One region of the Rothia sp. 11273D007AR genome, then DNA from elsewhere that is predicted to be linked to it. Evidence: riboswitches for the same ligand, from Rfam matches in the RefSeq annotation. Region 1 holds a riboswitch; each other region holds the start of a gene.
The links. Region 1 has a riboswitch for S-adenosylmethionine ahead of ACED88_RS03290 (nuclease PIN). Riboswitches for the same ligand answer to the same signal wherever they lie in the genome.

Region 1 (5,273 bases):
CGGCTCGTCAAAGGCAATGCTCAGCACCAGGGTGGGCATGCGGACGGCCGGCAGCTCAAGATCTTCGCTGCTCGTTGAGATGGGCAGTGCCCGAGTGAGGGCAGGGTAGTAGTCGGCAAAGAAGGCGGGGACATCGGTAGCCGGAACGGTGACCGGCTCACCGGATATCAGGGATTCGGCAACCGCATCCAGCGGCTCAGCTAGGGGAATGAGCACCAGCTCGGAGTCGGCGGTGAGCCAGGAGGGGCGGTCCGCGGGCGCTACGTCCTCAGCCTGGGCAAGAGCCGAGGGCAGGGTGGACTCCCAGCGGGCTGCGGTTGCAGCCTTCACATAGGCCTCCTGGGCCGCCCCGCCCAGGGCGATAAAGCCCTGCCGGTTATTGCCCAGCTTGTGGGTAAAACTAGCGGGCAGGGTGTAGGCCCCCCAGCGGAGCAGGGGAGTCAGGCGCAGGGCATCGGCGGACGACCCCCGCTCGGGTACCGGTTCAAGGGCCAGTTCAACCTGGGGAGCGCTCGCGATAGTCAGACCGGTTTCTTTGCCGTCTAAGAGGACAGACAGACCCACCTCGCTAGCAGATTCCAGCATCTGCCAGAGCAGGGAAGAATCCACATTCGAGATAGAAGCCCAGTCGCGGTGGGAGGAATAGATGGACTGGGAGCCCCGAATCACCGCGTAAAACTCATTGAACCAGGCCGCGTGCTCGGGGAGCAGACCGGTTCCTGCCGACCCGGCGGCAGAGCCCGAAAACTTCTCCCAGCTCAAACCGCCCTTAATCCACTTGCCGCGGGCCCCCATCATCAGGGGCCGGGCTTCAAGCGATACGCGGGGCGCCCCGATGTTCTTGGTCCACCCGTACTTACCGGGCACCACCAGACGCAAATCAAGGGCACCGGTCACCCGGTGATTGCGGCTATCGTAGCTGGGGCGGGCAGCAAGAGAGTGGGCCAGGGACCGCCGCCAAGCCGGCAGGGACTGCCCAGCCCGAGCACCGGCGTCCGCCTGCTCTTCGGTACCGGCACTCGCCTGCTCACCCCGGTGTTCCCGCAGCAAATCCGCGGCCCGCTGCAGGCCCACCGTATCGGCCATCTCCAGGATTTCCTGTACCTTCTCGTCGGTGCTCGCTGTGGTCTTCCAGGTACTTGAGGATGCCGTCATAGCCCGCTTGGCCTTGGCCGTACGGTCGATTGCGGTCAGCATCAGCGCCACCGCGTGCTTGCAGTTGTGGGCCACCGGGCAGGAACAGGTCGCCGAAAAAGCATAGGAGCCTGCGGTGACCTCCGCGGGGAAGGCCACCCTCGCGGTGTAGGGGGCAGAACCCGAGCCAGCCACCTGCCCCTCCAGCACCCGCGCCTGCTCGTCATAGGTGTAACGAATGACGTTACCCTCCCGCATATACCGCTGCCCCCGCGTGTAGGCACCAGAGCCCACCTGCCGAATAATGGCGGGGGCTGTCACCGGGATTTCAGGGAAAGAAGTAGACACAGGCGCACCTTCACAACAGAGCAAATACCTAGTCTTCTAGCGTATCGCACCGCCTTACCCACAGTGCCCACGGGCTGGTTCGTCACAGTAAGAAAAATTTCTGAGACCGGTGTTTACAGAAGCGCCAACAGCGGGTTATGCTTTTACCAGCTTCAAGAGATTCAACTGTCAAGCTCCGACTTTGGTTGAACGCCAACCCCATGTTCACGGGTGGCTCGGATGACGAAGCGGTCTGCATCGCGCATTTCGGCGCTGTTTGGTGCAGGCAAGAGCAAGTTTCGAAAGGAATGCGCACTTTACGCGCAACGACGGCATGTCAAACGCTCGACCTCACGCCCACCGTCCTCACATCACCGTTCAGAAGAACATCTCTGCTGCCTCTGTACCCGCCCGCGGCGGCTACACCGCAATGAGCATCCAGGACTACACCCGCATCTCCAACGAGCGCAGCGAATTCCTCAACTTCCTGCTGGCCCCCAACCCCAGCGGTATCCCTGCAACTGAGTACGGTGTTCTGAAAGCTGCATGAGCCAGGTAGGTCTGCTTCTCGATTCCGATGTCCTTGCTGAGATCCGCAAGGCCAACCCGCACCCGCAGGTAGTGAACTGCCTGCGCCGCCGCTCCTACCGCACCATGTACATCTCGGTGCTCAGCCTCGGTGAACTCAAGGGGCTTTACCCCTACCCAGAAACCGAACGCTGGCTCGCTGAGCTCATGGATCGTTTCGACTCTCACGTACTAGAAGTCGATGCGAAGGTATCACTGGAGTGGGCCGGACGCCACGCCGAGAAGCATCTCCACCTGGTGGGTGGGCAGCGCCCCGCCCCCCTCGCCACAGCAGCCCTTGAGGGCCTGATGGCTGCCACCGCGACCGTCCACCAGCTTGAGATTATTTCGAGCAAGGCCGAGATTTATAAGTCCTGGGGCGTCCCGGCGGTGGATCCCTGGGAAGACTAGAGCCCGCAACATAGGTTCCACAGGCTCACGCTCGATGGAGCCCAGCAGATTCCGAGCGCGCGAGGAAACAAATCTGCGGGCGGAATAGGCGCAAGCCTGACCCTCACGCCCCGCCTAACGGCGGATTCCGTTCGCTCTTGCGTGCTCGCGCGCTCGCACCCGCTCACTTCATCCGAGCCAGCAGCTTCGCTGTGAGCCTGCGGAACCTTATCTAATAGTCTCGCGTTCTCGCTATCGCAGCTGCCACCAGCCGGCGGGGTAGCACCCGTGCGGCTGCGACCGTTAGTTTGTAGGGTAAGGACGGCACACAGATCGGCTTACCTACCGTGACCGCAGCGATACCTTCGGCAACAACCCGTTGGGGGCTCAGCCATAAAAAGTCCGGTAGGCGGGGCTCGCCCTGGCCCATGGCGTCGTGGAACTCTGAGCGGGTTAGACCCGGGCATAGGGCCGTTACATGGATACCCCGATGTGAATACTGCAGGTGGGCCGATTCTGAGGCTACCACGAGGAAACGTTTAACCGCTGAGTAGGTGCCGCCGGGGGTAAAGGCTGCCACTGATGCAACGTTAATAATGCGGCCCCGCCCGCGCGGCAGCATGGCAACAATCGCCGTGTGCATGAGCTGGAGCGGGACCCTGGCCAGTACGTCGACCTGGTCTAGGTGGCGTTCTACGGGTGCTGCATCAAAGCTCTTGCCGAGACCGAAACCCGCGTTGTTGACCAGTATCTCAACGGGGCGCTCAACCTGCTGTAGGCGCTTAACTAGGCGGGCGACGTCCTGCTCCACCAGCAAATCGGCAGGGATTACCTCAACATCTACCGCGTACCTGTCGCGCAGCTGGCCTGCTAGGTCTTCTAGAGTCTCGACCCGCCGGGCGGTGAGTACCAGGTTGTACCCGGCTGCTGCATACTGGCGGGCAAACTCGGCGCCTATACCTGCCGAAGCGCCGGTGATCATCACATACGAAGTTTCACTGCTCATGGCTCCCACTCTACAGCCGGGGCGAGCTGGGCCGGTTATCTTCACCGCACTCTTACCCTGTATACCGGAGCCATCAGGCACACAACAGAGAAACATGACATGATGAAAGACGATGAATACCACCGCTCACCCCAAACGTTCCCTCCCTATGCCCCTGTGGCTGCAGGGCTCAGTTGAACTTGCCCTCGTTGCGCTGGCCTCTTACCTCACCGTCGTCCTGCTTCTGGTGGCGGTCTGGTACACCAACGGCTTCAACAGCAGCGGTACCCTAGCCGGTGCTGTCTCTGTGGCCGGGCACCTGTGGCTACTGGTTCACGGCGTTCCCCTGAACATGAATATCCCCGAGCAGGGGGTCTTCTCAGCGGTGACCGGAACCATGAGCCTGGTACCCCTGGGCCTCACACTGATCCCCCTAGCCCTCTGTTACCGCTCCGGCCGCCGCCTGGCCCGCGCCAGCTACGAGGGCCAGTTCTGGCAACCCCTGGCCGGTGGTCTTCTCGCCTACGCCGTGGTGGGCGCCGGGGTGAGCCTGCTATCCACCAACGACTTCTTCTCCACCTCACCCGTCCTTGCCGCACTGGTACCCCTCTGGGTAGCTACCCTGGGCATCATCTTGGGCGGGTACGCCGAATCGCGCTCGCTAGCCGCCATGATCGGTGTGAACGCGGCTGACTGGGTGAAGAAATTCAGCCAGTATTCCCGCTGGGCAGGCTCCTACGTCTGGGCCCTGCTGAGGGCGGCCCTGGTGAGCGTACTGGCCTTTGTAGCCGGTGGCGCCCTGCTGCTGGTCGTCACCCTCTTCTGGCACTGGGACGACGTGGTCTCCCTTTATCAGACCCTGCACGCTGGTGCCGTCGGCGGCCTAGCCCTAACCCTGCTGCAGCTGGGTCTGCTCGTGAACCTGGTGGTCTACTCCATGGCGTGGAGCTCCGGCGCGGGCTTTGCCCTGGGCACCGGCACCTCCGTTGACCTGACCGGCACCAACGTGGGGGTCATGCCCTCCCTGCCGGTGCTGGGGGCGCTGCCGCACGCGTCCGAACCCTGGGGCTACCTGGCCCTTGCTGTGCCCCTAGCCGCAGGTGCCCTGGGCGGCTGGTGGTTCTTCCGCGAAGGTGAAAACCACTTTGACGAGTGGCTTTCCCTCAAGATTCGCTTCCGCTGGCTGTCCTGGCCCCTCTCTACCCTGGGGCTTGCCGTCCTGACCTTGCTGCCGACCTTCCTGCTGACCACCCTGCTGGGTTGGGCCGCTAACGGGTCACTGGGGCTGGGACGCTTCACGGCTATCGGCCCGCACCCCCTCATCTTTGGGGCCTTCTCTGCCGTGCTGCTGGCGGCCGGTACCATGCTGGGGCTGGGCCTTGCCCACCTGCTGGTGCGCGACACCTCCGGTGAACTGGAGCGCTTTGCCCAGGCCAAGCCCACCCGCGAACAGAAGCGTGCCGCCCGCGCCGAGGCTAAGGCCCAGAAGGCAGCGGCCCGCGCCCAGCGCAAGGCAGAAAAGGCAGGGGCTGACCAGCCGGACGCCGCCCAGCCCGATACCGAGCAGGCCAGTCAAGAGCAGGAAGAGACGGATTCTCAGGACGCGGGTGGCAAGACCCCCGCAGAGGGTGGGTCGGTTGCGGCCTCCAGTGAGAAGGGCGCCGCTGCGCTGGCGCTGGCCCGCATCATGGCTGACCGTGAGCAGACCCAGCCGGCCGAGAGCGACGAGCCGGCCGAGAGCGATGAAGCTGCTCCTGAGACTGAGGAAGTAGCGCCTGAAAACGAAGCTGAAGAACCCGCATCTAGCGAAGCAGAAGCAGAGGCTACACCCGAGACTGAAACTGAAGAACCCGCTGTGCCCTTCCGGCCC
Region 2 (5,273 bases), on a different contig from region 1:
AGCGGCCTGAGCCGCCACCGTGGCCGCCGTCCATCTCAATTTTGAGCAGGGGAGTGGGGGAGGCCGGGTCAATGGTTTCGCGCAGGGCTGCTACCCACTTGGCCGGTTCAACGTAGAAGACGCGGGTGTCGTTGAGGGAGGTAACAGCTGCAATGGCCGGGTACTTGACGGGGCGGATGTTTTCGTAGGGGGTGTAGGACTTCATGTAGTCGTAGACCTCCTTATCGGTGATGGGGTTGCCCCATTCTTCCCATTCCAGGGCTGAGAGCGGCAGGTTGGGGTCGAGAATGGTGGTGAGGGCGTCTACGAAGGGGACCTGGGCCAGGCAGGCTGCGTATTTTTCGGGAGCCATGTTGACGACGGCGCCCATGAGCAGGCCGCCGGCTGATCCACCCATGATGCCGATACGGGCAGCGTCCACCCAGGCCTGGGAGGCCAGGAAGTCGGTGGCGTCGATGAAGTCGGTGAAGGTGTTTTTCTTGGCCAGCTTCTTGCCCTCGGTGTACCAGGCACGGCCCATTTCGCCGCCCCCGCGGATGTGGGCGACGACGAAGATGACGCCGCGGTCCAGCACGCTGAGGCGGGCGGTGGAGAAGTAGGGGTCCATGGAGGACTCATAGGACCCGTAGCCGTACTGAATCAGGGGGTTTTCCTGGGCCTTATCGAGGTCGGCGCGGTGCATGACGGAGAGCGGAATCATGGCTCCGTCCGCTGCCGGTGCCCACATGCGGTAGGCGGTGTAGTTCTCGGGCTCGTAGCCGATGACGGGGGTGCGGCGGCGCAGCACGAGGTCGTCGGTATCGGGGAAGTAGTCGTAGACGCTGCTGGGGGTGAGGTAGGAGGTGTAGTTCAGGCGGATAACCGGAGACATGATGTTCACACCGGAGAAGGCTGACGTGTAGAGCTCTTCGGTGAAGCCGCCGGGCTCATAGAGGTCAATGCCCTGGGGGTGGGCAGAAGCCACCTGCTCCGCGAGCGCGGTACGCGGGGCCACAAACACCTTGACGGTGGTGTTCTCACGGGCCATCAGGACCAGATGGTTGCGGGAGAACTTGAAACCCTCTAGGCGGACGTCCGTGCGGTGGGGCACCAGGGGAATCCAGCTGGCCTTGAAGTCGGCAAAGGGTACGTACTCTTCCCGCAGGGGAGCCAGCACGATTTCGCCGTTGGGGGCCTCGTGGTTGTGGCCGATGACCAGGTAGCCGGTGCCCTCCACATCGATAACGTCGGTGGAGTACTCGATGCCGGCGTCCCGCTTCATGATGAGCGTGGGCTCTAGCTGGCCCAGCTCGTGGATGTTAATAATGCGGGTCTCTGAATACTCGGAGTTTGAAGAGGTAATGACCACGTGGGTTCGGGAGGACGACATCCCGGCTCCCAGCCAGAGCCCGTTGTCGTCCTCGCGGTAGAGGGCAAAATCTTCAGACGCACTGGTGCCGATAGCGTGGGCACGCACCTCATAGGGGCGCCAGGACTCATCGGCTACCGAGTAGATCAGGTGCTTAGCGCCGGAGGCAAAGAAAGCACCAGCGAAGACGTCCTCAATCTTTTCCTCCAGAATCTCACCGGTATCGAGGTTCTTGAAGTACTGGGTGTAGCGCTCGTCGCCCGAGTCATCAACACCGAAGGTCAGCAGGGAGCCGTCGCGAGTGACCTGGAAGGAACCCAGGGAGAAAAAGGCCATGTCGCGGGCAAACTCGTTGCAGTCCAATACGACCTGCTCGCCGTCAAGCGGCTCACCGGGGCGGACGACCGGCGGCTGGTAGCGCTCTTCAACGCTGCCCTCTGTGAGGGCGGGGACGCGGCACATGACCGGGTACTGCTCACCGGCAACCGTGCGGTTAAAGTACCACCAGGCCCCGCGGCGCGAGGGCACCGACATATCGGTGAGCTGGGTGCGCCCCTTAATCTCTTCAAAAATAGCGTCCCGAAGGGGCTGCTGGTCTTCTGTGACCGCCTCGGTAAAGGCGTTCTCAGCGCGTAGATACTCTAGAACCTCGGCGCTTTCCTTATCGCGCAACCACTCATAGTGATCAACAAAAGTATCACCGTGATGGGTGCGCTCAACGGGTACACGCTTGGCAAGAGGAGGAGTCAGAGACATCATCAGCCCTTTCGTAAAAACTCGCTTCCCACCATTCTAAATGACGCTCATAGAACGTAACGTACGCAATACAAGGACACATGCTGAAACTTTAGAGCCCTTTCTTGACGGTCCCCGGGTGAGCCAGCCAGACTAGAGACAGGTCAAGAGAACCAGCGCTAAGCCCCAGCTAGCTGGTCGGCAACCCTCCACTCGCGGTGGGGTGCCCTGGGTGATGACCGGGCGTACCCACCGAGAACCAGGTACGCAAGCGCGGGACCGATGTGCCTCTATCTTCTGCGAGGGCATCAGATTCTTTTCCTCCTTACCCGGGCGGAAGATACGGCATGCGGCCCGTTTCAACTGAACACTGAAACAACGACCTCCCTAGGAGTAACCGCATGACCACCGAGAACACCGTTCCCACCCCCTCCAATCCCACCGGCTGGAAGTTCGAAACCCAGCAGATTCACGCAGGCCAGGAACCCGACGCGGCAACCGGCGCCCGTGCCCTACCCATCTACCAGACCACGTCCTTTGTCTTCAAGGACTCCGCCCAGGCAGCAGGTCGCTTCGCCCTCTCAGAGCTGGGCCCCATCTACTCCCGCATCAACAACCCCACCCAGGAAGCCGTTGAAAACCGTATCGCTGCCCTCGAAGGCGGCGTCGGCGCCCTGCTGCTGGCCAGCGGCCAGGCAGCGTCCACCTTCGCAATCCTGAATATCGCCGGTGCCGGGGACCACATCGTTGCCTCCCCCTCCCTTTACGGCGGCAGTTTCAACCTGCTCAAGTACACCCTCAAGAACCTCGGTATCGAAACCACCTTCGTTGACGATCCTGCTGACCCCGAGTCCTGGCGAGCAGCAGCCCGCGAGAACACCAAGGCCTTCTACGCAGAAACCCTGCCCAACCCCCGCGGCGACGTACTCGACATCGAGGCTATCTCGGGTGTAGCCCACGAGGTCGGTGTGCCCCTCATCGTTGATAACACCATTGCCACCCCCTACCTGCTCAACCCCATCAAGCACGGCGCTGACGTGGTTATCCACTCAGCCACCAAATACCTGGGCGGCCACGGCACCTCGGTCGGCGGCGTCATCGTAGACTCCGGTAACTTCGACTACGGCGCCTACCCCGACAAGTACCCCCTCTTCAACCAGCCCGACGAAAGCTACCACGGCCTGGTCTACGCCCGCGACCTCGGCGCGGACGGTGCCTTCGGAGTCAACCTCTCCTACATCCTCAAAGCCCGCGTCTCCCTCCTGCGCGACCTCGGCTCCTCCATCTCACCGACCAACGCCTTCAACATCGCCATCGGCCTTGAAACCCTCTCCCTGCGCGTAGAACGCCACGTAGAGAACGCCCTCAAAGTCGCCCAGTTCCTCAAAGACCACCCCCAGGTCGAATCGGTCACCTACTCCGGCCTGCCCGATTCCCCCTACTACGAACTGGCCCAAAAGTACCTGCCCAAGGGTGCTGGCGCCGTCCTCGGCTTCACCCTCAAGGACGCCGACGCCGAAACCGCCCAGAAATTCGTGGACTCCCTCTCCCTGCACTCCCTGCTGGTCAACATCGGTGACGTGCGCTCCCTGGCCGTACACCCGGCGTCCACCACCCACAGCCAGTCCACCACCGAAGAGCTTGAAGCTATCGGCATCAACCCCGCCTTCATCCGCCTTTCGGTAGGTATCGAACACATCGACGACATCCTCGCCGACCTCGAACTCGGCTTCACCGCCATCCGCTAAGGAAAGGTAGCCCAATGACGACCGCCCGCCCCGCTGAGACCACCCCCAACCGTACCGACGGCGTCCTCACCTACGCCAAAGTCGGCGACCTGACCCTCGAATCAGGGGCAGTGCTGCCCGACGTCACCATCGGCTACGAAACCTGGGGAACCCTCAACGAGGCGGGCGACAACGCCATTCTGATCCTGCACGCCCTGACCGGTGACACCCACGTCTCGGCAGGGCGAGTAGGGGCGGACGCCAGCGAGCAAGACCGCGCCTACGCCGAAGCCGCCGGGTGGTGGCCCACCGCCGTCGGCCCCGGCCGCGTGATCGACACCGACAAATACTTCGTCATCTCACCCAACATGCTCGGCGGCTGCTACGGCACCACCGGCCCAGCCTCACCCGCCCCGGCCAGTATCGACCCCGAACAAAAACCCTGGGGCTCCCGCTTCCCCCTCGTTACCATCCGCGACGGCGTCCGCGCCGAAAAACGCCTGCTCGACCAGCTCGGCGTTACCTCCCTCCACCACGTCATCGGCGGCTCCCTCGGCGGTGCCCGCGCCGCCGAATGGGCCGTCACCTACCCCGAGCTCGTCCGCTCCTGCGCCGTCATCGCCTCCGGCCCCGCCGCCACCGCCGAACAAATCGCCTGGGGTCACATGCAAAACCTGGCGATCCGCCAAGACCCCGCCTTCGCCGGCGGTGACTACTACCCAGGCCCCGGTCCCGTCACCGGCCTGGCTCTGGCCCGCCGCATTGCCCACACCACCTACCGCTCCGCTGCCGAACTCCACTTCCGCTTCGGGCGCGACGCCCAAGACGGCCACAACGTCCTGCACCCCCTCACCGCAGACCGCGGCCGCTACCAGGTCGAAAACTACCTCGACCACCACGGCACCAAACTCACCAACCGCTTCGACGCAGGCTCCTACCTCGCCATCAACGAAGCCCTACTCTCCCATGATCTCGGCCGCGACCGCGGCGGCCTCGAAAAAGCCCTCGCCCGCACCACCTGCAACTGGACCATCGCCTACGTCGACTCCGACCGCCTCTTCTTCCCCTCCGACTCCCACATCCTGGCAGCCTCCCTGCCCAACCCCGTAGAGCCAGCCGTCATCCACTCACCCTGCGGCCACGACGGCTTCCTCATCGAACACGAACAGCTCGAAAGAATCCTCGCCACCAGCATCGAAACCCAGGACGCCGCCGACGAAGCAAAACCGCGGGAGCGCAAGCACCTGTGGGCAGTAGCCTAAGGCTGGCTCTGCCGGTGGTAAGTTGGGGGTTATGAACCAGTACACTGTTGAATATTCAAAGGCAGAACCCTTTCGCCGGGGTACCCACCTGGTTGTCCTTCTGCACGGCTACGGCTCCCACGAACGCGACCTGCTGGGGCTCACCCCCTACCTGCCCAGCGAAAAGGTGACCTACGCGTCCGTCCGCGCGCCCCAGCCCGT
Region 3 (5,273 bases), on a different contig from region 1:
GATAGCACCTACAACCTCAAGGGCAACATCAAAAAGGGCCTAGAGTGGAAGGACCTCTCCTTCTTCTGCACCGGCCCCGTGGTACACGAGCTCAACGCGGTCTTTGTCTCCGACTGGTACGCCGAGACCAAGGAACTTCTGCTCGATGAAATCGACGCCGACATCGAAGCCCACGACGAGGCAGGGCAGGAGGGCCAGCGTCCGCTCGCCCAGATTGTGCCCTCTGGCCCCGGGTTCGAAACCGAAAACAACCTGCGCCTGATCAACCACCTGATTTACAACGCAGAAGACCGCATCACTATCTGCTCGCCCTACTTCGTGCCCGAAGAGACCCTGCTGCAGGCTCTGACCAACATGGCACTCTCGGGTATCGACGTGACCCTGATTGTCTGCGAGAAGGGTGACCAGTTCCTGCCGATTATGGGGCAGCGCTCCTACTACGAGCAGCTGCTCCGCTCGGGTGTGAACATTCAGCAGTACCCCGGCCCCACCGTGCTGCACTCCAAGTTCATGATTGTGGACGACGAAATCACCTTCATCGGCTCATCCAACATGGACCCCCGCTCCTTCGCCCTCAACTTTGAGGTCTCCACTTTTATCGTGGGCAAGGCTATGGTGCAGGAACTCGAAGGCGTAGCCCGGGACTACATCTCCCGCTGCAAGCGCCTGCGCTACGACGAGTGGGTCAACCGCCCCAACCACCAAAAGGTTGCCGAGAACCTCTGCCGCCTGTGGAGCGCCCTGCTCTAACCGTCGGCACGGCTTAAAGAAGATAAGGACGCCGCCCCGCACTCCCCTGCCCGTTGGCAGGAAGGTGCGGGGCGGCGTCCTTACAGCGCTAAGACCTAGTGGCCTGCGGCCTCAGCCTTCTCAGCGTTCTCAAGCGCCAGCTTGAGGAAGTCACGAGCCGGGGTGTCGGCAGCGGAGGGCTTACCCGCGTAAGCACCGCGGTACTTGGCAGCCGGGTGGCGCTCGTCCACGTACTTGTTACCCTCACCAAAGAGGCTCTCGCGCAGGGTAGAGCCCTCATAGGCGGTGCGGTAGCGGCCGCGCTTCTGCAGCTCGGGAACAACGAACTCAACGAAGTCCTCGAAGGAGCCGGGGGAAACGTGGTAGGCCAGGTTGATGCCGTCCAGGCCGCCCTCGTCAATCCACTTCTCCAGCTCATCGGCAACAGTCTGGGGAGAACCCACCAGAACCGCACCCATACCACCGGTGGCGCAGTGCTCGGCGATGTCCTTGCGGGTCCACTCCTTCTCCTTATCCTGCAGGGTGAAGGGGGTCAGGAAGGACTGAATCGACTCGGTCTCAACGTACTTGAGGGCCTCGTCCTCATCGAACTGATCCAGGTCAAGGCCGCTCCAGCCGCCGATGATGCCCTGGGACGCCTCAACGTTCTGGTACTTGAGGTACTCAGCGTACTTGGCCTGAGCCTTCTCATCGGTCTCGTCCACAACGACGGAGAGCATAGCCAGAATCTTCACGTCATCGCGCTTGCGGCCGGCCTTCTCAGCCTCAGAACGGATACGCTCGGTCAGCACCTTGGTCAGGTGGGGGCGCAGGGCGGTAATGAAGATAGCCTCGGCGTGCTGGCCCGAGAAAGCCTGACCGCGGGAGGACGCACCGGCCTGGAAAATCACGGGGGTGCGCTGGGGTGAAGGCTCGGTCAGGGCGATGCCGGGCACCTGGAAGTACTTGCCCTTGTGCAGGATGGGGTGAACCTTAGAGGGGTCAGCAAAGACACCGTTTTCACGGTCGCGGGGCACAGAGCCGTCCTCCCAAGAGCCTTCCCACAGCTTGTAGCAGACGTCGAGGAACTCTTCGGCAATCTCGTACCGCTCATCGTGGTCAATCTGACCGGGCAGACCCTGGTTCTCAGCAGCAGACTGAAGGTAGGAGGTCACCACATTGAAGCCCACGCGACCACCGGTCAGGTGATCCAGGGTGGAGTAGGAACGGGCCAGAGTGTAGGGCTGGTTGTAGGTCACAGCGGCGGTCACGCCAAAGCCCAGGTGCTCGGTGACAGCGGCCATAGCAGAAATCTGCAGGAAGGGGTCACCCACAGGAACCTGGGCGCCGTCCTTCAGCACGGGAGCTACTGAATCCTTGTAGACATCGTAGACACCCACCACGTCAGCGATAAAGACAGCGTCAAACAGACCCTTCTCGCAGACCTTGGCCAGGTCGGTCCAGTACTTAATGGTGTTGTACTCATCCGCACGGTTACGGGGGTGACGCCACAGGCCAAAGCTCTGGTGGCTGGTAGTGGTCATATCGAAGGCGTTGACGACGATGCGCTTCTTCTCGGTCATGAACCGGGCCCTTTCACAGGTGGTGCTTGGCCCTCCGCGCCCGTGCTGCCGCCGGCGTCCTTACCCAAAGGAAAAGGCGCCGAGCCTTCGCGAAGGTGGCGCCTGGGTGCGCCGTACTTGCATTACTGCCTGATCCTCATCTGGGGCACCCCGCTACGGGAGAGGGTTGCCGCCCAACTAGCCAGAGCTTGACGTTGGGACTCTTGATCTTGAGATTTAGTGTAGCCCTCACAGCCCGCCAAGAGGCAAGCATCTGAGGCTACGTTTCACATTGTGGCACGTGTTGAGCAGTGTTACGCTCACCTGCGAGTTCCGGTCAGTTTCACCCACTGCGTCACACTCGTAACCAGGCGAAATACCGCGTCATACTCTTGCCCGGTTCCAACAAACGCCCCTAGCGTTGAAAGCGTTAACCATCCAGAGCGACCGAGAGACTTGGCTCAACGACGTCGCAGCAACCTCCCTCCACCAGGGGTCGGTGCTAACGCCAAGAGACGATGGAGAAAGCATGAGCGCACCCACGCTAGAACGCACCCCCACCACCCTCACAGCCTGCGAAATCGACTTCAATGCCGTCGGCAAGACCTTCATCGGCGAGCGCGGGGAGACCCGCACCGTCCTTGAAAACGTTTCTTTTACCGCCTACCCCGGTGAGATTATTTCGATTATTGGTTCCTCGGGCTGCGGCAAGTCGACCCTCTTGCGGGCTGCTGCCGGCCTGGGGGCAGCGACCGCCGGTACCGTCACGATTGACGGCAGCCCGGTACGGGGTCTCGATTCCCGTGTGGCTATTGGTTTCCAGGAGCCGCGCCTGCTGCCCTGGCGCACCGTTGAAAAGAACGTGGCGCTGGGTCTGCCCAAGGGTACCCCCAAGGACGTTGCCCGCGAGCAGGTTGCCCGCCTTCTGGACGTCGTGGGGCTGGCAGACTACGCCCAGCACCGCCCCCGTGAGATTTCCGGTGGCATGGCTCAGCGCGCCTCCCTGGCCCGGGCGCTGGCGCGGAACCCCGGCGTCCTGCTGCTGGATGAGCCCTTCGGCGCCCTTGATGCCCTCACCCGCATTAACATGCAGGATCTGCTGCTCGATATTCATGCCCACGACCCGGCCACCGTCCTGCTGGTCACCCACGACGTGGAAGAAGCCCTCTACCTCTCAGACCGGGTGATTGTGCTGGGTAAGCCGGACCCCGCTGCGCCCGCGACGATTGCCCGCATCGTGGAGGTGCCCGATCACCGCCCGCGCGACCGCGGCAACCCCGCGCTCTCGTCCCTGCGCAAAGAACTTTTGGCCGAACTCGGCGTTGAAGAACACTAGGAATACACATGTCACTCATTTCTCGTCTCACCACCACCTCTGCCCTGCTCGCAACCGGCACCCTACTACTGACCGGGTGTCTGGCAGGGGAAAACGCTTCTACCGCCGATACTTCTGCAGCAGCGGGCGACACCACCGTCACCATCGACTACGCCACCTACAACCCGCTCTCCCTGATTATCAAGGAAAAGGGTTGGCTAGAGACCGCCCTGCAGGAGCAGGGTAAGGATGTCGAGTGGGTACAGTCAGCCGGTTCGAACAAGGCTAATGAGGCCCTGCGCTCCGGTGCGATTGACGTGGGTTCCACCGCGGGCTCAGCTGCCCTACTGGCTCGCTCTAACGGCTCACCCATTCAGGTGATTGACCTCTACTCCCAGCCCGAGTGGTCAGCTCTGGTAACCCGCACCGACACCGGTATCTCATCGGTGAAAGACCTGGCCGATAAAAAGGTAGCCGTCACCAAGGGCACCGACCCCTACTTCTTCCTGCTCCAGGCTCTTGAAGAAGCAGGTGTGTCACCCGATGAAGTCACCATCGAGCAGCTACAGCACGCCGACGGCCGCACCGCCCTCAACCAGGGCACCGTAGATGCCTGGAGCGGTCTTGACCCCATCATGGCCAGCGCCGAAATTGAGGACGGCAACACCCTCTTCTACCGCAACGTCGACTTCAACACCTACGGCTTCCTGAACGCCACCGAGGACTTCATCGAGAGCGACCCCGAAGCCGCCCAGACCATCGTTGACGTCTACGAATACGCCCGCGACTGGGCACTCGCCAACGAAGAAGAGGCCGTGCAGATCCTGGCAGACGGCTCCGGAATTGAGCTTGAAACCGCCCAGGTCGTCTGGGGCCGCACCTACCTGGATATCGACAACGTGCCCGGCGACAAGCAGCTCGCCGTGCTGGAGAAGGTCGGCCCCTACCTGGTTGAATCCGGCGACGTTGCCTCACAGGGCGAAGTAGACACCGCCCTGGGCAGTATCGTCAACGACACCTTTGCCCAGAAGGCCGACCCCGCCCGCATTTCAACCCTGGTGGCTGAGTAGTCATGTCAGTTACCTCTGATCTCACCACCCAACCGGCGACCCACCGCCGCCTGGCGCGCACCGAAACACCGGCGTCCGCGAAGGTACCCCGCCGCCCCCTGCTCACCCGCCGCTGGGCACCCTGGCTCGGCGCCCTGCTTCCCCTGGTTCTGCTGGCGCTCTGGCAGTACCTGAGCACCGCCGGAGTCTTTAGCGCGGTGCAGCTCCCTGCCCCTTCGAAGGTGGTTGCCGCTGCCCTTGATTTAGCAGGACGAGGGCAGCTCGGCCTGCACGTCGCTATCTCAACCCAGCGCGTGGTACTGGGCTTCAGCATCGGTGCCATCCTGGGGCTGGTGCTCGGAGCCTGGGTAGGGCTCTCCCGCTGGGCCCAGGTGCTCGCCGCCCCCACCATCGGCGCCCTACGCGCTGTACCGTCGCTGGCCTGGGTGCCGCTGCTGCTGCTCTGGATCGGCATCGGTGAAAACTCCAAGGTCACCCTCATCGCTATCGGCGCTTTCTTCCCCGTCTACACCACCGTCTCGGCGGCCCTAGCCCACGTGGATCCCAAGCTGGTTGAAGCGGCCCGCACCTTCGGCGTCCGCGGCATCAACCTCTTTA

Region 2: it holds a riboswitch for S-adenosylmethionine, as region 1 does, so the genes downstream of both, ACED88_RS00425 (O-acetylhomoserine aminocarboxypropyltransferase/cysteine synthase family protein) here and ACED88_RS03290 (nuclease PIN) in region 1, are expected to answer to the same signal.
Region 3: it holds a riboswitch for S-adenosylmethionine, as region 1 does, so the genes downstream of both, ACED88_RS07260 (ABC transporter ATP-binding protein) here and ACED88_RS03290 (nuclease PIN) in region 1, are expected to answer to the same signal.

What each region holds. Positions count from the first base shown of each region.
Region 1 is NZ_JBPPWJ010000004.1:79,167-84,439, reverse strand. Features, by position in the region: gene ACED88_RS03295 (DEAD/DEAH box helicase) at 1-1,482, opposite strand, end outside; SAM riboswitch class IV at 1,633-1,760, shown strand; gene ACED88_RS03290 (nuclease PIN) at 1,796-2,011, shown strand; gene ACED88_RS03285 (plasmid stabilization protein) at 2,008-2,439, shown strand; gene ACED88_RS03280 (SDR family NAD(P)-dependent oxidoreductase) at 2,651-3,424, opposite strand; gene ACED88_RS03275 (cell division protein PerM) at 3,537-5,273, shown strand, end outside.
Region 2 is NZ_JBPPWJ010000001.1:91,770-97,042, forward strand. Features, by position in the region: gene ACED88_RS00420 (S9 family peptidase) at 1-2,107, opposite strand, end outside; SAM riboswitch class IV at 2,246-2,363, shown strand; gene ACED88_RS00425 (O-acetylhomoserine aminocarboxypropyltransferase/cysteine synthase family protein) at 2,485-3,831, shown strand; gene metX (homoserine O-acetyltransferase MetX) at 3,846-5,072, shown strand; gene ACED88_RS00435 (alpha/beta hydrolase) at 5,104-5,273, shown strand, end outside.
Region 3 is NZ_JBPPWJ010000010.1:101,656-106,928, forward strand. Features, by position in the region: gene cls (cardiolipin synthase) at 1-750, shown strand, start outside; gene ACED88_RS07255 (LLM class flavin-dependent oxidoreductase) at 846-2,312, opposite strand; SAM riboswitch class IV at 2,421-2,521, opposite strand; SAM riboswitch class I at 2,723-2,816, shown strand; gene ACED88_RS07260 (ABC transporter ATP-binding protein) at 2,821-3,627, shown strand; gene ACED88_RS07265 (aliphatic sulfonate ABC transporter substrate-binding protein) at 3,636-4,676, shown strand; gene ACED88_RS07270 (ABC transporter permease) at 4,679-5,273, shown strand, end outside.